2 linked regions of the Rhizobium rhizoryzae genome follow. The protein of the gene in region 1 interacts with the protein of each later gene in a pairwise test. Links are inferred from orthologs where the notes say so. Each region holds a gene or a part of one and is shown in the gene's direction. Other genes may lie near its edges. The genes, in order: G6N80_RS00670 and topA.

The links.
Region 2: the proteins of G6N80_RS00670 (region 1) and topA interact in binary tests that used the Escherichia coli proteins (3 or more experiments, as listed by UniProt). The link is inferred for Rhizobium rhizoryzae from one-to-one orthologs.

What each region holds. Positions count from the first base shown.
Region 1 is NZ_CP049248.1:83,087-93,093, forward strand. Bases 4,006-6,971 are described here. They hold G6N80_RS00670 (IMPACT family protein), read left to right. Parts: upstream 4,006-5,179; coding sequence 5,180-5,764; downstream 5,765-6,971. Other genes in these bases: secD (protein translocase subunit SecD), read right to left, coding at 4,006-4,543; G6N80_RS00665 (hypothetical protein), read right to left, coding at 4,633-4,980; G6N80_RS00675 (hypothetical protein), read left to right, coding at 6,311-6,971. In the rest of the region: G6N80_RS00650 (beta strand repeat-containing protein), read left to right, coding at 1-1,624; G6N80_RS00655 (hypothetical protein), read left to right, coding at 1,837-1,980; more of secD, read right to left, coding at 2,030-4,005; more of G6N80_RS00675, read left to right, coding at 6,972-7,705; G6N80_RS00680 (O-linked N-acetylglucosamine transferase, SPINDLY family protein), read left to right, coding at 7,913-9,961.
Region 2 is NZ_CP049250.1:2,925,803-2,936,096, forward strand. The notes cover bases 2,438-5,690. They hold topA (type I DNA topoisomerase), read left to right. Parts: upstream 2,438-2,829; coding sequence 2,830-5,490; downstream 5,491-5,690. Other genes in these bases: rnr (ribonuclease R), read left to right, coding at 5,565-5,690. Outside these bases: G6N80_RS20015 (dihydroorotase), read left to right, coding at 1-610; glycerol-3-phosphate 1-O-acyltransferase PlsY, read left to right, coding at 622-1,239; DNA-processing protein DprA, read left to right, coding at 1,248-2,399; more of rnr, read left to right, coding at 5,691-7,844; G6N80_RS20045 (DUF983 domain-containing protein), read left to right, coding at 7,910-8,374; G6N80_RS20050 (MFS transporter), read left to right, coding at 8,621-9,832; rpmG (50S ribosomal protein L33), read left to right, coding at 9,927-10,094. UniProt on the Escherichia coli protein: Releases the supercoiling and torsional tension of DNA, which is introduced during the DNA replication and transcription, by transiently cleaving and rejoining one strand of the DNA duplex.

The sequences.
Region 1 (10,007 bases):
GACGGCAACGCTTTCCAACGCTGCACAGGTTGTGACCGGTGGCGCTGGCAACGACGTCATCAGCACGGGTGGCCAGGGACTCCTGACCGGCTCCGTAAACGCTGGCGCTGGCACGGCTGACCGTCTCGTTCTGACGGCAACCGCTGACCTCGACACCGCTGCAAAGGGCGCAAAGTACACCAACTTTGAAGTCCTTCAGGTGGAAGACGGCATTACTGGTAACGTGGATAACATTGCTGGCATCACCGCAATCCGCATCAACGACGCAGGAGCTGCCACAACTATCAACAACCTGAACGCAACACAGGCTGGCGCGATCACGGTTCTTGCTGGTAACGCAACCGGTGCGATTACCATCGGCGTCAAGGGTGCAGATACGGTTGGCCAGATCGACACTGTAAAGATCGACGCTAACGACGGTGCAACAACTGTCGGCACAATCGCCCTTGGTCAGCTGAAGGCTGTTGGTGTTGAAAATCTTGAACTCACCGCTACTGACAACATCACCGTAGCATCCCTGGTTGACTCGGCTTCCGTTTCTAGCGTTGTGCTGAAGGGCGCGGGCACCATCAACATCACAACTGGTGCATTGGCCACCGTCAACACTCATATCGATGGCTCTGCTGCAACTGGCGTTCAGACGATCGATGCAAGTGGCTTTGCAACCAACGGCATCAAGATCACCACTGGCTCTGCAGCTGATACCATCACAGGTTCCGCACAGGCTGACAACATCACATCCGGCACAGGCAATGACACTCTGTTCGGTCGCGCCGGTGCAGACACGATCGTTGGTGGTGATGGCAATGATACGATTCAGGGTGATGGTGTAGGTGTTGCCGCCGTTACTACAGCCGTTGCCGAAGTTCAGACAGTCACCGTCGGGAACACAGCTGATGCTGGTGGCGACAATATTGTCACTTTCGCTGGTGTTGATGTCGGGATCGCAGACAACGCTACCGCTGCTCAAGTTGCTGCGGCTATTGCTGCAGCACAGGCTGCTATCAAGGCCGCGAATGCCAACATCTCTACGGTAACGGCGAATGGCGCGGATGTTGTTGTTACTTATACGAACACTTCAGGAGATGTCAGCAACTTCAGCGTGGCGGATAAGGGTGGGTCGTCCGGTCTCCTCTTCAGCGGTGTTTCTGAAACGACAAAGGGCGTCACTACAGCCGCCGCAACGATCAGTGCAGGTGGTGATGCTGCGGGTGTTGACATCCTGACCGGTGGTGCCGGTAATGATGCGTTCCGTTTTGTCGCTGGCACATCGCACGACACGGTGACGGACATCATCACTGACCTGAACCTCGGCACAAATGATGCGGCTGGTCAGGTTGATACGCTTGTCTTCCAGAACCTGAACGGAACAGCTTCTGTTATTACGCTCGCTTCCGGTGATCAGAGCAATGTGACGGCTGCTGGAAGCCTGACACTTGCTGCTGGCTTGGTCGCAAACGCTGCACAGGCAGATGGTGCGACTGTTCAGTTCACCTACGGTGCGAACACCTATGTGTTCCACAATGTAGATGGCAACGGAACGTTTAACGCTGCTGCCGATATTCTTGTTCGGGTGACCGGCGTAACTGGCACTCTGGACGCATCGGACATCGTGCTGGTCTAACAGCCGAATGGCCCTGGATTCAGGGCACTTTGGGCGGCGTGAGGCAGGTTTGCTTTTCGCCGCCTCTATAGGAATGCACCCGCCTTTTAACGGTTGCCTGAACCTCGGATTCCTGTCCTTATTTCAATGGGCAGGGATCTTTTGCATCAACAGTCGAATGACTGTACGGCAAGGCCGCGCTGCAGATCCCGACGCGTGAATTTACGCTCAAGATGCTCTCCTATAACGAACCTACAATCTACCGCCTGCTCCAGATCGATGATGTGGCAAGCGATGGCAGGGGCGAAGTGAGTGCCGAGGAATTGGAGCGCCGCCTTGCCCGGCTTGAGCAGGTTCTTCTGCGCCGTAATGGCTAAGACAGAGGAATAAGTCAGGTTCCGGAAGTGCCGGAACCTGACTGCTTGGTTACACCACCTTCACCTCACCGCTCACCTCTGCCTTCCGGGCTTTGCGCTTCGTGCGCCAGTCGCCGAGGAAGAGCAGAATGGGCGCGGCAATGAAGACCGAGGAGGAGGCCGCCACGAAGATGCCGAAGACCATCGGGATGGCGAAGCTTTCGACAGCACTACCGCCCCAGATCGCCATGGGGATCATGGCCAGGAACGCCGTCGCCGATGTGTAGAGGCTTCGAGCCAGGGTCTCGTTGATCGAGAGGTTGATCAGGTCGCGGAACGGCATTGATTTGTAGAGCCGCATGTTCTCGCGCATGCGGTCATAGACCACCACCTTGTCATTGACCGAATAGCCAACCAGCGTCAGCAGGGCGGCAATCGCCGTCAGGTTGAAATCCAGCCCTGTCAGTGAGAAGAAGCCGACAGTTTTTGTCACATCCAGAACAAGGGTCGCGATGGCGCCGACGGCAAAGGGCCATTCGAACCGCACCCATATGTAGACCAGCATGGCAAGGCTGGCGAGGATGACCGAGAGGATGCCGGCGGTTGCCAGTTCATCGCTGACCTTGGGACCAACGACTTCAGTTCGTTCGATCGAAGCGCTCGGGTCGATAACGCGGATCTCGCTGCGTACCTTTTCCACGGCTTCCGTCTGCTTTGTCTCAGGCCCTGCCTGCCGCTCGAGACGGATCAGAAGCCGGTCATTGCTGCCGAACTCCTGCAGTGCCACTTCGCCGAGGCCGAGATTGCCAAGTCCGCTGCGGAAGGCGGCGAGGTCGGTGGGGCCGGAGGTCTTCACCTCGACCTGAATGCCGCCCTTGAAGTCGACGCCGAAGTTCAGCCCATGCGTGAAGAGCAGCACGATGGAGCCGATCGACAGGAAGGCCGAAATGCCAAGACCGGCAAGCCGTGCCTTCATGAAGTCGATCGTCGTGCCATCCTTGATCAGGCGGATCGGCAGCAGCGGCTTGATATCGATCGTCTTCAGGCGCCGGCGGGCAGCGATTGCCACCATGGCAACGCGCACCACCGAGACGGCGGTAAACATCGAGATGGCGATCCCGAGCCCCATGGTCACCGCAAAGCCGCGCACCGGGCCGGAACCGAACCAGAAGAGCAGGGCCGTGGCGATGAGCGCCGTGACGTTACTGTCGATGATCGTGGCATAGGCCTTGTTGAAGCCGAGATCGATGGCTGCAAAAGCGCTTCGCCCTTTTCGGCTCTCTTCGCGAATACGTTCGTTGATCAGAACATTGGCATCCACAGCAAGGCCGATGCCCAGCACGATACCGGCAATGCCGGGCAAAGTGAGGGTCGCCCCCAGCATCGTCAGACCGGCAAAGGTGAGGATGACGTTGAGCGCCAGCGCCAGAACTGCCAGCAGTCCCCAGCTGCCATAGAGCGCCAGAATGAACAGCATGACGAGCGCAAAGCCGCCGAGACCGGCAACAATGCCCATCTCGATGGCGTCGCTTCCGAGATCTGCCCCAACGGTGCGTTCTTCGATGACGTCCAGCTTCGCAGGCAAGGCGCCGGCGCGCAAAAGGGCCGCCAGCGTATTGGCGTCCTGGACATTGAAGGAACCTGAGATCTGCCCGGAACCGCCGGTGATCGGTTCACGAATGACCGGTGCGGACAGAACCTTGCCGTCGAGCACGATGGCAAAAGGCAGGCCGACATTCTGGCGGGTGACTTCCGCAAAGCGTGTAGCACCTGCCTGGTCGAACCGGAAGGAGACCACGGGTTCGCTGGTATTCGGGTCGAACCCGACGCGGGCATCGGTCAGGCGATCACCGGAAATCAGAACACGATTTTGAACGGGGTAGGGACGGTCTTCCGCATCCTTCATCATCGTGATGCCAGGTTCACCCTCGCGGCCCAGGAGATGGAAGCTCATCTTGGCCGTGGAGCCAAGCAGCGCCCGTACATTGGAAGGGTCCTGCTCGCCCGGCAGCTGGACGAGAACACGGTCGCCGCCAACCCGTTGGATGGTTGGTTCGGCAACACCCACCTGATCCACGCGCTGGCGAATGATTTCAAGGCTCTGGGTGACGGCCTGCGTCATGCGATGGGTGAGACCGGCCTCGGATGGCAGCACGCGCAAGGTGTCCGCGCCTGTCGCCTCGATGGTCAGATCGCTGGCGGTCAATGCTGCGGCCTGGACCTGATTGGCGATGCCATTCAGCTCGCTGATCGCCTGCTGCACCTTGGCAGGATCCCTGAGACGAACCTCGATGGCGCTTTGTGTCCGCCGAAGAGAGGCAATGGTGATCTGGCTCTTTTCGAGGGTGGACCGTACATCCTGCTGAAGGTTTTGCAGCCATTCCGTGACCAGTGAATCCCGATCCACTTCAAGGACCAGATGGGAGCCGCCGCGCAGATCGAGCCCCAGCGATACACGCTGGTGAGGAAGCGCGGATGGTAACTGTGCGAGCATCCTGTCGCTCAGCACGTTGGGCAATGCAACCAGCATGCCCGTGATGATGACGACCACATAGATCGCCACCTTCCAGAGGGAGTTCTTCATTATTTTATCCTGAAACACCGGACCGCGCACTGCATGCCATGCGGCGTCGGTCAGTCATCTGTCCTGACGGGCCGGGCCCGTTGCAAACATCAGAGGGTCAGGAAAGGCGGCGCGCGGGCAAGAAAGCCGGTTTCAACTCTGCTTGGAGGCCGAGGAGGAGGGGCATTGACGGTCAGAATGAAACCATCGACCGGATGCAGAACCGAGATGGCCGTTGGCAGGAAGGGATCAGATTGCGTGCTGCGCCAGTTCTTCTGCCCACGCTTGTCAATCGGCTGGGCAAAACGTTGATCGTCATGCCGATCAACCAGCAGAAGGGAAACGGGCCGCTGCCTGAAGGCTTCGGGTTCTTCCGCCTGCCTTCCATGGGAGATGCCCGGTGTCCCGGTCAGTGCGAACCCGACAAGCAAAAGCGCCAGTTGGCAGAGATATGCCACCAGTCTTTCGGGTTTCTCCCGTCGGTTGCCGCCGCAGGTCAAGATCGTTTTAAGTCCTCTTTTTTGCCCGTGCCGTCACTGCTGAGCATATTTCATATCCTGAAACAATCCTTCAGACGATTATGCGACAGATAGGTGGGATAGCCGATGATGAAAGGTCGAGCTTGAGCAATGGACGCGCAGCTTCTACATCGTCCTGATGTTTATTCTCACTTCCCCGTCACGTTTCGAGCAGGATATCAAGAAAAGCCGATTTCTGGCACTGGCCGCTCCGGTATCAGATGAGGCGGAGGCGAAGGCTTTTATTGCAGAGAATTCTGATCGCAACGCCAATCATAATTGCTGGGCCTGGCGGATCGGACAGAACTATCGGTTCAATGATGACGGCGAACCGAGTGGAACAGCCGGAAAGCCTATTCTTCAGGCCATAAATGGTCAGCAATTGACGAACATCGTAGTTCTGGTCACCCGATGGTTTGGCGGCATTCTTCTGGGAAGTGGAGGGCTGGTGCGCGCTTACGGAGGAACTGCTGCCCTGTGCCTGAACGGTGCAACGAAAGAGCGAGTGATTCCATCGATCACAGTCGTCGTCGATCTGAATTTCTCCGATCACGCTTCCATCAAGGCAAGGCTTCCCAGTTTGGGATCGGTTGCCATCATCCAGGAAACCTTCACTGGCGACGGCGCCTCATTGTATCTGCAGATTCCAGAAGAGAATGCCGACGCAATCGTTGCAGCGATCCGGAACCTGACCAGCGGGAGAGCATCCCTGAAGCAACAATGACATTCAGGGAGAGGAAAAATCCCGTATCACTGATGCTTCATCTATTGTTCAAACAAAAGCTGATGTTTATGAAAATCGAATAGAAAATATGTATGTCCATCTTTACGCAAACTTAGCAAATCTCCCGGCGAAGCGCAAAGTATTTCAACATTTGCTCATATAGCTATAAATTTGAATTGAAACGATTTTTCCGATTATCAACAGCAGCGTGTAATAACCGCTCTTCTTTGCAGCCCATTAATCCAATGTTAAAAGCTTGGCCCTACGTTTAAGTGGAAAGACGAGCCATGTTAACCGCCCGCTCCTAAAGGGCTTCAGGTGGTAGCCGGTAGATGATTGACCGGTTTGGATTTCGTTGTTCAGGCTAGGGGTCAGAAGCCGCGGGGTTTCTGGATGCATGATGCCATTCCGATGCGACGGCTCGCTCGAGCCATGTTCCTTGCAGTGTTGTGTAGTGCCGACGGGCGGTTGAACTGCTTTTTGTAGTATCCAGCGTAAATCCGGGCATCCAGCAGCATTTAAATCATCGAATCTGGAGAGAAATCCGTGGCAATTGATTCCTTTATGTCCAAACTATCCGTAAGCCAGGTCAAGCTGCTGTCGACGGCGTCGGTAGCGGGCCTCAGCAGCACGGCCATCAATGCTCTGGCCAGCGACAGGATTGCGGCTCTGTCTTCCGGGCAGCTCGCTGTCGTAACCACCGATGCTATCGCAGGTCTGGATACCGCCAAGATTTCGGCATTCTCCAGCAGCGCGCTCGCCGGTTTGACTGCAGCCCAGCTCGGCGCCATCACCAACGGCATCACCAACTTCGAAGAGTCCCAGCTGAAGGCTCTGAAGACCGACATCATCGCAGGTCTCGTTGAAGCCGACCTGACGGCTCTTGCAACCGCCGACAAGCTTGATGCATTGACGACGACACAGATCGCCGTTCTGACCGGCGACAAGTTCTCGACCGATGCCATCATCGACCTGACCTCCGCTCAGGCTTCCAAGCTGACGGCAACGCAGGTCACGGCCTTGACGTCCGACGCGGCGGCTGCTCTGACCAGCGACCAACTCGACGTTCTGACCACGGCTGCTATCGCAGCTCTGGAAACGGCTGACGTTGCTGCCCTCTTCAACGGTGCTGGCTCTGCCAAGCTTGCTGCTCTTGATGCCAAGCAGATTGCAGCTCTCGGCTCCGACATCACCGAACTGGACAGCGTCGGCGGTGGTGCATTGTCTGCAACGCAGATCGGCGGCCTGACGACGGCACAGCTCGGTGCTCTGACGAGCGACGAAATGGCTGGCTGGACTGGAACGCAGATCAACGCAATCGGCTCCAAGCAGATCACGTCTCTGGCTGTTGGCGAACTGACCTCGGCGCAGCAGAACCTGCTGACCTCGACCCAGGTTTCCGGCCTGAGCTCCACGCAGATCGGCGCAGTCACCTCTGATGCATTCGGCGCATGGAGCACTGACAACCTGGCTGCCATCTCCAGCACGGCTATCGCCGGTCTGACGACGGATCAGGCTGCAACGCTTGCCTCTGCTGACGTCAACGCCCTGAACATCAAGGCCCTGACGGCAATGTCGACGGCGAACCTTGCCGCTCTGACCACCGATGCCATCGCAGGCCTCGGCTCTGCACAGATCAAGGCTCTGACGACAGCTCAGATCGTTGCCCTGACGACCGATCAGGTTACAGCGCTCGGCACGGATCAGATCGCGGCCCTGTCCTCTGCTCAGGTTGCAGCACTGGAAAGCGGCGATATCGCGCTCTTCTCGACGGCAGAAGTCGCGGTCATCTCGACAGCTGCGATCGGCGCGATCAGCTCCGACGACTACATGACCCTGACGAACGACCAGCTGGATGCAATCTCCTCGGATCAGGTTGCTGCCCTGAAGGACAACGTCAACTGGGTCATCGCTGCCTACAACGACAGCACCGTATCCTAATAGACACCCGGCACGGTTCAAACCGTGCCGGATTTCCCACCACGAAAAGGGCGGTGCATTGCATCGCCCTTTTTGCGTTATCTTCCGCACCAATTGCACCGCATCAGCCTCAGACAAGCTCATTGTCGCAGAAGAACAGAGAGCATGCGAGCAAAGCGACGTCCGGCCAGGGACTGCCGGAGCGTCCAGGGTGATGTGGGGAAGCTAATGAACATGACCGTGCCAGCGACGAGCGTCGATCCGGTAGCAGTGATACAGGCTGTTTTTCAGCGTGCGCGCCAGCAGCAATTGCCTCTCGCAGAACTGATCCAGACGGTGGAAAGGTTGTCCAGTCTTGGGGCTTCAGCGCCAGCGCTCGACCTGTACAAGACGTGGATCGCCTTCAACGACAAGAACCCCATGGTTCATGTCGCATCCTTCAACTATGCCGTCATGCTCAACCAGACCGGCGATGCTGCAGGTGCCATTCAGGCCCTGAAGGCAACGATCGCCTACAAATCGGACTTTGCTCCTGCGCATATCAATCTCGGACGCGTCTACGAAGACTGCCAGATGGTTGGCCGCGCGGTAGAGCAATGGCGCAATTTCGCCAATACTTCCAATGAGATCACGGCTGAACGCCTGAGCTTCCGCCTGATGGCGCTAAAGCACATGGGTCGTGTGCTTGAAACCGCAGGTCTTCTGGAAGAAGCGGAAGCAGTTCTCTGGCTCGCCATCGAGCTTGATCCCACCAAGCAGGATGCGTCGCAGCACTGGCTTGCCACGCGTCAGCATCAATGCAAATGGCCGATCTTTACAAGCTCCGAACATGTCACGCGTCAGCAGTTGACCGATGCGATGTCGCCGATGACCATCGCCTGCTTTGCCGATGATCCGCTGTTCCAGCTGGGCAAGGCCTATCGCTACAACAAGAAACTCGTCGGCAGGCCGGATACGAGCGGGTTGCAGCGCAAGCCGGTGCGCAACAAGTTGGCGTCCGGCCAGCGCATTCGTGTCGGCTATCTGTCTTCGGACCTGCGCGAACATGCGGTCGGCTTTGCGCTCTGCGAAGTCCTGGAGCTTCACGACAAGGAAAAGGTCGAGGTTTACGGCTATTATTGCGGCATTCCGCGCAGCAACGACAAGACGCATGATCGTATCCGCGCCGTTATGGATGGCTGGTGCGATATTAACGGCATGAGCGATATCGATGTCGCGAAGAAGATCATCGACGATGAAATCGATATTCTGATCGATGTGAACGGCTATACCAAACAGGCCCGTGCCGGCGTCTTTGCCTATCGGCCCGCGCCTGTCATCGTAAACTTCTGCGGCTATCCGGGAACGCTTGCCAGCCCGTTCCATCAATATCTCATCACCGACAACTACATCGTTCCGCCGGAGCGCGAGCTTTATTACAGCGAAAAGGTTCTGCGCATTCCTTGCGAGCAGCCGGTTGACCGCAAGCGCGAGATTGCGCCAAAGCCCACCCGCGCGGAATATGGATTGCCGGACGATGCCTTCATCTATGCCTGCTTCAACGGCATGCAAAAGATCACCGAAGCCTGCTTCCTGCGCTGGATGAAGATCTTGGCGGCCACGCCGGGCAGCATACTCTGGCTGTTGGGCGACAAGGACCCCATCCATCAGAGACTGCGCAAGATTGCTTCCGAAAATGGTGTTGATCCGGATCGCATCTACTTCGCGACCAAGGTTCCAAACCCCAAGCATCTGGCCCGCATTGCGCTTGCCGACCTGTTCCTGGATACCTTCCCCTATGGCGCCCATTCAACGGCGGCAGATGCCATTACCATGGGGCTTCCGGTCCTGACGGTTCCGGGCATGGGCTTCCCGTCGCGCTTCTGCGCCAGCATTGTTTCGGCCGCCGGTATTCCGGAAATGATTTGTGGTTCGGCGGAAGAATATGTTGCCAAGGCAATTTCCTTCGGTCGCAATCGCAAGGCGATCGACGCCGTCAAGGCAACGCTCGCCGCCAAGCGGGAAACCTGCACCTTGCGCGACATGCCAGGTCTTGCACGCCGTCTTGAGGAACTGTTCCAGGAAATGCAGGAAGCTGCCGAGCAGGGCAAGCTGCCGGTTCCCAACCTTCGCAACCTCGATGTCTATTATGAGATCGGTGCTGAACTGATCCACGAAGGGCAGGAGATGCAGGATGAGGCCGCCTATCGCCAGCACTACCGCGACAAGCTGGCTGCACGCGACGCGATCGAGCCCCTGTTGGCCGATCCGCGCCTTTGGCCGGAAGGGACCGCCTGATCGGAATTCCCAAGGGCAGGGCTGTCACAAGCCCTGCCAGCTACAG
Region 2 (10,294 bases), on another replicon or contig:
TGCCCTCACAAAGGCCGCCTATCATGCCGCGAAGATTTCGGTGCCGGAATCTGTCGAAGCAGTCCGTGTCGCCCGCAATCGAGGCGCGAACGCAACCTGCGCCGTGTCGATCAATCACCTGTCGCTGAATGAAAACGATATCGGCGAGTATCGGACTTTCTTCAAGCTTTCACCGCCGCTGCGCACGGAAGACGACCGTCAGGCCATGGTCGATGCTCTGGCGAATGGGACGATCGATATCATCGTCTCGTCGCATGATCCTCAGGATGTCGACACGAAGCGTCTTCCTTTCGGAGATGCGGCGGATGGTGCCATCGGGCTTGAAACCATGCTGGCGGCCGCCTTGCGGCTCCACCACTCCGGTCAGGTTTCGCTGATGCGCCTCATCGACGCCATGTCCACAAGGCCTGCCCAGATCTTCGGGCTAGACGCTGGAACGCTGAAACCGGGCGCGAAGGCAGATATTGCCTTGATCGACATTGACGAACCATGGATCGTGACGAAGGACACCATCCAGTCCCGCTCCAAGAACACGCCCTTCGAGGATGCGCGTATTAGCGGACGGGTTGTCTCGACTTATGTCGCTGGCCGTCTGGTACACTCGCTGTAAGGAAATTAAGCATGGCAGAGCTGTTTAACTGGCAAATCACGCTTCCCATCGCGCTGGCCGCACTTGCCTTTGGCTATCTGCTGGGCTCGATCCCCTTTGGGCTCCTCCTGACGAAGGCGGCCGGTCTCGGCGACATCCGCTCCATCGGTTCAGGCAATATCGGCGCCACAAACGTCTTGCGCACCGGCAACAAGAAGCTGGCTGCCGCCACGCTTCTGCTCGATGCATTGAAGGCTACGGTCGCTGCCCTTCTTGCCGCAGCCCTTTGGGGTCAGGAAGCCGGGTTGCTGGGTGGCTTTGCGGCTTTCCTCGGCCATCTTTTTCCGGTCTGGCTCGGTTTCAAGGGTGGAAAAGGTGTTGCAACCTATATTGGCACACTGCTGGGTATTGCACCGGCAATGGTTCTGGTATTTGCATTTGTATGGCTGACAGTCGCAAAGCTCAGCAAATATTCATCTCTATCGGCGCTCGTCGCCACACTTCTTATCCCCGTCGTGCTCTGGCTCATCGGGGAACCAAAAATTGCACTGGTCATGGCCATCATGACCCTGATTACCTATTGGAAGCATAAGGCCAACATCGAGCGTCTGATCAACGGAACAGAAAGCAAGATCGGCCAGAAGGGATAAGTTCCTCTGTGTCCTCCGGCAAAGAAAATCGGAGGGGGGTTGCACTCACGGACGCTCAACGGACCGCCTGGCTCAGGCTGATTCGTAGCGACAATGTGGGACCTGCGACCTTCCGTGACCTCATCAATCATTTCGGCTCCGCCGACGCGGCTCTGGCTGCGATCCCTGAAATGTCGCGCCGGGGTGGCGCGGCACGTGCCATACGCGTGGCGACCGTCCAGCAGGCGGAGCAGGAACTGGAGATAGCTGCTCGTTTCAATGCCAGGCTTGTGGGCATTGGAGAGCCGGACTACCCATTCGCACTTCGCCAGATTGACGCCGCCCCGCCCCTATTGGCGATGAAGGGAGACTTTGCCGCAGCCAACCGCCCTTCGGTGGGCATCGTCGGCTCACGCAACGCCTCGATCAGCGGAGCGAAAATCGCGGCGATGATCGCACGAGACTGCGGTCGCGCCGGTTACACGATTACCTCGGGTCTCGCGCGCGGCATCGATACGGCCGCCCACCGGGCGAGCCTGGACACGGGAACCATTGCTGTGCTGGCGGGCGGCCTTGATCAGCCCTACCCGCCCGAGAATATTCCACTGCTTGGAGATATTACCGGCGGCGTTGGATTGTGCGTGAGCGAGATGCCGTTTGGATGGGAGCCCCGCGCCCGCGATTTTCCGCGCCGTAACCGGCTTATTGCAGGGATATCTCTTGGGGTGGTCGTCGTTGAAGCAGCCCAGCGTTCCGGATCTCTGATCACGGCTCGGCTGGCGGGCGACTTTGGACGTCTGGTCTTTGCGGTGCCCGGCTCACCGCTCGATCCAAGATGCCATGGTACCAACGATCTTCTGAAAAATGGCGGCATTGTCACCACCTCATCGCAGGACGTCCTGGAGGCGCTGGCTCCCATTTCACAACTGGATCTTTTCAACGGTTCTACCATTGCAGAACCAGGCGAAGATGGAGCGTCGCCGTTGATGCATCCCCTTGATGACAGTGATCGCATGCGGATCACCAATGCTCTTGGTCCCACACCTGTCGAAATCGACGACATTATTCGTCATACGGAAATTCCAGCAGCGACGGTTTACCTCGTGCTGCTGGAACTTGATCTAGCCGGACGGCTTCACCGGCATCCGGGCGGTTTAGTTTCTCTCCTGATGCAGAACTGACCGCGGGCGTCGCCCGGACAACATATCGCCGGATTCGACATAGGCCATTTCAAGGAGATAGCAGAGCATATCTGCATTCTCCTTGTGGGCCACCTGCCGCAATTGACCCAGCATGTGCCGAACATAGGCGATGTTGGATCGCCACTCCTCATTATTGGTTTGCTTTAAAGATGGTTCAACCATCTTGGCCTCGCTAAAATAACTTAAAATAATGCACGTCCAGGGTGTGCATTCCTGAGCGCGCTCGCAATGTGACATTTCTCATCTAAGATTGCAATATCGCATTAATCCTCTTATGGTTGTATCGACGCGAGAGGCAAAAATGCAGCCTCCCTCTTGACCGCAGACAAAACGCCCTCCATGTCGGGAGGTCAGTTTCAAGCCGAAGCGCTATTTTCTCGCTTTGTCGCACCTCTCAGAGAAAAAAGTTATGAATGTCGTAGTTGTAGAATCCCCTGCCAAGGCCAAGACAATCAACAAGTATCTTGGATCAGGCTTCAAGGTTCTCGCTTCCTTTGGCCACGTCCGTGACTTGCCCGCGAAAGACGGCTCCGTCCTGCCCGATCAGGATTTCGAGATGTCCTGGGAAGTCGACAGCGCATCCGCCAAGCGCATGAAAGATATTGCGGATGCCGTGAAAGGCTCCGATGGACTTTTTCTCGCGACCGACCCGGATCGCGAAGGTGAGGCCATTTCCTGGCACGTTCTCGATCTTCTCAAGAAAAAGAAGGTCATTGGCGATAAGCCAGTCAAGCGCGTGGTGTTCAACGCCATCACGAAGAAGGCCGTGCTCGATGCAATGGCAAACCCGCGCGATATCGACATATCGCTGGTGGATGCCTACCTCGCCCGTCGTGCGCTGGATTATCTTGTCGGTTTCAACCTTTCGCCGGTTTTGTGGCGCAAGCTTCCGGGTGCTCGCTCTGCTGGCCGCGTGCAATCCGTTGCTTTGCGTCTCGTTTGTGATCGGGAAAATGAAATCGAGCGTTTCGTTCCGGAAGAATACTGGAACATCTCCGCGCTTCTGAAGACGCCGCGGGGCGATGAATTCGAAGCCAAGCTGGTTTCTGCCGATGGGAAGCGGATACAAAGCAAGGGCGTCAAGAACGGTGAGGATGCTGGCCGTCTGAAGGCGCTCTTGGAAGGCGCTGCCTATTCGGTCGAATCGGTCGAGGCAAAGCCCGTCAAGCGCAATCCCGGCCCTCCCTTCACGACCTCTACCCTGCAGCAGGCTGCCTCCTCGAACCTCGGTTTCTCTGCTTCGCGCACCATGCAGGTCGCACAGAAGCTCTACGAAGGCGTGGACATCGGCGGTGAAACAGTCGGTCTGATCACCTACATGCGTACCGATGGCGTGCAGATGGCGCCGGAGGCGATCGATGCGGCCCGCCGCGCGATCGGCGATCAATTCGGTGAGCGCTATCTGCCCGAAAAGGCGCGCTTCTATTCCACGAAGGCCAAGAATGCGCAGGAAGCGCACGAAGCCATTCGTCCCACCGACTTCAATCGCTCGCCGGACAAGGTCCGCAAGTTCCTGGATGGCGATCAGCTTCGCCTCTACGAACTCGTCTGGAAGCGCGGTATCGCCAGCCAGATGGCGTCTGCCGAAATGGAACGCACGACAGTCGAGATTAACGCCGTAAACGGCTCAGACCGCGCGGGCTTGCGGGCTGTCGGCTCTGTTGTCCGCTTCGACGGATTTCTTGCTGCCTATATGGATCATCGCGACGATGGTGACGCGGGTGAGGACGACGAGGATGGCCGCCTCCCCGAAATCAATGCGCGGGAGAAGCTGGACAAATCGAAGGTCAATTCAAGCCAGCACTTTACGGAGCCGCCGCCACGCTACTCGGAAGCGTCTCTGATCAAGAAGATGGAAGAGTTGGGCATCGGGCGTCCTTCGACCTACGCTGCGACACTGAAGACGCTCAGCGACCGCGAATACATTGTTATTGAAAAGCGCAAGCTGATCCCTCATTCCAAGGGTCGGCTGGTTACTGCCTTCCTCGAGAATTTCTTCACGAAGTATGTGGAATACGATTTCACCGCCGATCTGGAAGAGAAGCTCGACAAGATTTCAGCTGGCGAACTGAACTGGAAGCAGGTGCTCAGAGAGTTCTGGGACGCCTTCTTCGCCCAGATCGAAGATACGAAGGAACTTCGCGTTACCAATGTTCTGGACGCGCTGAACGAAGCTCTGGCTCCCCTGGTTTTCCCGAAGCGGGAAGATGGCAGCGATCCGCGCATCTGCCAGGTCTGTGGGACGGGTAACCTTTCCCTGAAGCTCGGCAAGTACGGTGCCTTCGTCGGATGCTCCAACTATCCTGAATGCAACTACACCCGTCAGCTGTCCTCCGACGGGGCTGAAGCGGAAGCTGCGGCCCTCAACGAACCAAAGGCGCTAGGCCAGGATCCGATGACCGGCGAGGAACTGACCCTGCGATCCGGTCGTTTTGGACCTTACATTCAGCGCGGAGACGGCAAAGACGCGAAGCGGTCTTCGCTGCCACGCGGATGGAAGCCCGAAGACATCGATCACGAGAAGGCTCTGGCCCTTATCAATCTTCCGCGGGATGTGGGCCAACACCCCGAAACCAGCAAGATGATCTCGGCCGGCCTTGGTCGCTACGGGCCTTTCCTGCTGCATGATGGCACCTATGCCAACCTTGAAAGCATCGAGGATGTGTTCAGCATTGGCTTGAACCGCGCTGTGACAGTCCTCGCTGAGAAGCAGAGCAAGGGCGCAGGGCGCGGGCGGACTGCCGCCGCAGCTCTGAAAGAACTGGGCGATCATCCGAGCGGTGGCGCCATGACGGTTCGCGAGGGACGCTACGGTCCCTATATCAATTGGGGCAAGGTCAATGCCACACTGCCAAAGGGCAAGGATCCGCAAAGTGTGACCGTTGAAGAGGCTCTTGCGCTTCTGACCGAGAAGGCTGGCAAGGCACCGGCCGCAAAGGGCAAGGCTACGAAATCCACCAAGGCGACCAAAGCAGAAGCCGCTGACGCCAAGCCGAAAAAGACGGCAACCAAGGCAAAATCTGCCGCCAAGCCGAAGGCAGCTACGAAAGCAAAGAAGACGGACACGTGAGCAAGAAACCGCGCGAAGACAGAAAACCCGTTCCGGTTGGCCGCAAAGCCGCCCTTCGCGCGGAAAAGGCCGCTCTGGGCGATCCCAATGTGATCGTCCACGGCGTTGTTCCGCCCCGCGATATTCTGCTGCAATTCATTTCCGATAACCCGGACCGCGCCTCAAAGCGGGAAATCGCCAAGGCCTTCGGTCTCAAGGGTGATACCCGCGTCGAGCTCAAGGATGTGCTGCGCGATCTGGAAGACGAAGGTCTTCTTCAGAAGAGCCGCAAGGCGCTGATGCGGCCGGGTGGCCTGCCGCCCATGACAGTGCTGGACATCACGACCCGCAGCAAGGACGGCGAACTGATTGCCCGGCCTGCCGAATGGCCAGATGATGGTGGCGTTGCGCCTGCGGTTTTGATCCGGCAGTCCTCCGATAACCGCAGCAAGAGCAAGACGCCCGCTGCCGGACTTGGCGACCGCGTGCTTGCGAAGATCTTCCCGAACAAGGATCGATCCGGTCCCGCCTATACGGCGCGCGTCGTCAAGATCATCGACAAGCACCGTAATGCTTCCCTCGGTGTCATTCGCATGATGCCGGAGGGTGGAGCGCGATTGATGCCGATTGATCGCCGCGGCGAGGAAATGCAGATTTCCGCCAGTGATCTTGGCGATGCCAAGGACGGCGATCTGATCGAGGCTGATGTTCTGCGTGGCAATCGCTTCGGACTGACCCGTGCGAAGGTACTATCGGTGATCGGCTCTGTTGCGTCCGAGAAGGCAATCTCGATGATTGCCATCTATTCGCATGGCATTCCGCACGTCTTTCCGAAGCAGGTTCTGGATGAGGCGGGAGACGCAAAGCCCGCCAGCATGACGAAACGGGAGGACTGGCGGCATGTGCCGCTGGTCACCATCGATCCGGCCGATGCCAAGGACCATGACGACGCCGTTTATGCTGAACCCGACCCATCGCCGGATAATCCGGATGGCGTCATCGTCACGGTCGCAATCGCGGATGTGTCCTATTATGTCCGGACGGGATCGCCACTCGACCGCGAAGCGTTGAAACGTGGCAATTCGGTCTACTTCCCGGATCGCGTCGTGCCGATGTTGCCGGAGCGCATTTCAAATAACCTCTGCTCGCTGCGCGAGGGCGAAGATCGGCCGGCGCTCGCAGTCCGTATGGTCTTCTCCAAGGACGGCAAGAAGGCGGGCCACACCTTTCATCGCATCATGATGAAGAGTGCCGCCAAGCTCTCCTACAACCAAGCGCAAGCGGCCATCGACGGCAAACCGGACGACAAATCCGGGCCGCTTCTGGATCCCATCCTGAAGCCGCTCTGGCATGCCTATGCGATCATGAAGCGTGGCCGCGACCGGCGCCAGCCGCTGGAACTGGATATGCCGGAACGCAAGATCCTGCTGAAGCCGGATGGCACCGTCGACAAGGTTGTCATCCCGGAGCGTCTGGACGCGCACAAACTCATCGAAGAGATGATGATCCAGGCCAACGTCGCTGCTGCGGAAACACTGGAGAAGCAGCGTCAGCCGCTGATCTATCGTGTGCACGATGCGCCGTCGCTTGCCAAGCAGGAGGTCCTGCGGGAATTCCTGGCCACGCTCGGCATCCCGATGGCGAAAGGCGGACAGGTGCGGGCAAACTCCTTCAACGGCATTCTCGCGAAGGCTGAAGACACGCCGCATCAGGTGATGGTCAACGAGATGGTTCTGCGCAGCCAGAGCCAGGCCGTCTACAGCCCTGACAATCTTGGCCACTTCGGCCTGAACCTGATGAAGTATGCGCACTTCACCTCGCCAATCCGCCGCTATGCGGACCTTATTGTTCACCGTGCCCTCGTGCGCGCTTTGGGTCTAGGCGAAGGCGGACTTTCGCCTGAGGAAGAAACGCAGCTCGACGACATTGCCGCAGAGATTTCCACTTTCGAACGACGCGCCATGGCGGCCGAGCGCGACACGATTAACCGTCTGATTGCCCATCATCTAGCAGAGCGGGTCGGCCAAGAGTTCGAAGGCCGCGTCTCTGGCGTGACGAAAGCGGGACTATTTGTCACGCTGCCGACCTATGGTGCAGATGGCTTCGTGCCGGTATCCACGCTGGGGTCGGATTATTTTGTCTATGATGAAGCCAGACAGGCACTCATCGGCGAACGGCATGGTCTTGGCTACCAGTTGGGCGATTCTGTCGACGTGCGTCTGGCAGAGGCGATACCTCTTGCGGGCGCACTGCGCTTCGAAATGCTGAGCGAAGGCCAGAAGATGGGCGTAGCAACTCGCTCGTTCCACAAATCTGGACGGCGCAGTCGTTCAGCACCAAAACGACCAGGGACCAGACCACCGCGCCGCAACTGACATTGGTTGGCGCCGCCAGCGGCGTCAGATCTGGTTCGTGGTCTATTCGTGTATAGGAGAAGGCAATGGCCGAGCAGCAAGCATTATCAACTCCTGTAAAGCCAGTTCGGTTTGGAGGCGCGCAGGAGCCTGAGCGGCAACTGGGTCAATCCATCATGCGTGGACTGCGTTGTACCTGTCCTAGATGTGGCACTGGTCGTCTGTTCAAGGCGTTTCTGAAGCCGGTGGAGCAATGCTCTGCTTGTGGTGAAGATCTGCACCACCAGCGGGCCGATGACCTGCCCCCTTACCTCGTCATCTTCATCGTGGGTCACGTGACCGTCGGTGGATTCATGATGACAGATATGGTCTGGCAATTGTCCGTCTGGACGCATCTGGCGATCTGGACGCCAATCACAATCCTTATGGCGCTGCTGATGATGCAGCCAATCAAGGGGGGCGTGATCGGCCTGCAGTGGGCGCTGAAAATGCACGGTTTCGGAAAAGAAGATGAGAGTGTCGACCCCGGCCGAGGCGGCCCAATTGATTGACTGGTAACACGTCGTCAAAGCGTGAACATCCTGATGCCCCAATCTTTAACAATGAAGACATCGACGAAACTCGCGGTCACCTGACATCCAGCAGTCATGCAAGCACGTTATGAGGCTGCATGATTGCTCAGAACGGAAGCCTTCTTCATTGAAGATTTTGCCGGTACCGCTTCACCACGTGTCGATTGCAGATTATATCGACCTCGGCCGCGCCGAATTTGCGCGTAAAACCTAAGCGACGGGCAGATGGATTCATATTCGAAGGACAAGCACAATCCCAGCCAGGGAGACGGCGATAGCTGCCACCCGGAAGAGATCCACTGGCCTTCGCTGTTTGCTGCGATCTCGGCGATCAGCGCCGTTGGCATCGCGATCGGACTAGGGCTGCCCCTGCTCAGCATCATCCTGGAAAAGCGCGGCATATCATCGACACTGATTGGGCTCAATTCGGCCATGGCCGGCGTGGCAGCCATGGCCGCTGCTCCGATAACCACCAAGCTGGCCCATGATTTTGGCGTTGCCAGAACGATGCTCTGGGCCGTGGTGCTGGCCGCTGTCAGTGCGCTGGGGTTCTACTACGCGACAGAGTTCTGGATGTGGTTTCCGCTGCGCGTGGGCTTTCACGGCGCCACGACAACGCTCTTCATTCTTTCGGAGTTCTGGATCAATGCCGCCGCACCGCCCCGCAAGCGGGGACTGGTTCTCGGTATCTATGCGACCGTACTTGCCGTTGGCTTTGCCATCGGGCCGCTGATCTTCTCGAAGATCGGCAGCGAAGGCATCCTTCCCTTCGCTGTCGGCGCTGCGGCGATCATGTTGGCCTTCATCCCGATCTATATTGCGCGCGGCGAAAATCCGGTTCTTGACGAGAAACCGCAGCAACATTTCCTGCGCTATGTCTTTCTCGTTCCCATGGCGACAGCAGCCGTCTTTGTCTTCGGTGCCGTTGAAGTGGGCGGATTGTCACTCTTCCCGGTCTACGCAAACCGTGTAGGCCTGCCAGAAGCAAGCGCCGCACAGTTGCTGACCATCATGGGAATTGGCAACATGGTCTTCCAGATCCCGTTTGGCATGATTTCCGACCGCCTCAAGGACCGCAGACCAATGCTCTTCCTGATGGCTCTGGCGGGCCTGCTAGGCGCTCTGGCACTTCCTTACCTTATCCATCACTGGTGGCTGATGGCAGGCCTGCTGCTGGTCTGGGGTGGCTGCGTGTCCGGCCTCTATACAGTCGGGCTTGCGCACCTCGGATCTCGACTCACAGGATCTGATCTCGCTGCCGCCAATGCTGCCTTCGTTTTCAGCTATGCAGTCGGCACAGTCGCCGGACCGCAGGCTGTCGGAGTTTCGATCGATTTGGCAGGCAACAACGGGTTTGCGTGGGCACTTGCCGGTTTCTTTGCCCTATATGTGGTGATATTCATCGTTCGGACGGTTTTCAGCCGTCAACGGACTTGACTTTTCGGGCGCGATTTGTAGTTTCGCGCCAGAATTTGCCGTGGACCAAGTGAAGGCGTCCGCGGCTTGATTTTTTATTAGAGGCAGGAAGACCATGGCGAAAGCTACGACCATCAAGATCAAGCTGCTGTCGACGGCCGATACAGGTTTCTTCTACGTGACGACGAAGAACAGCCGTACGTTCACGGACAAGATGACGAAGACGAAGTACGACCCGATCGCTCGCAAGCATGTCGAGTTCAAGGAAACCAAGATCAAGTAATTTGATCTGAATTCCGTTTAAAAAGCGCGGCACCTCGGTGTCGCGCTTTTTTGTTGTGTGCACGTGTCGACAACCGCCTGCAACCGGTCCCCCAATATCACGGTGTGTGGTTGACGCTCCTTTAGACGGCGATAGGCGTGTAAAGCCACGCAAGCGGCTTGCTTGCCAGATTTCTGTTGATGCTTGATGCGGGAATGGCG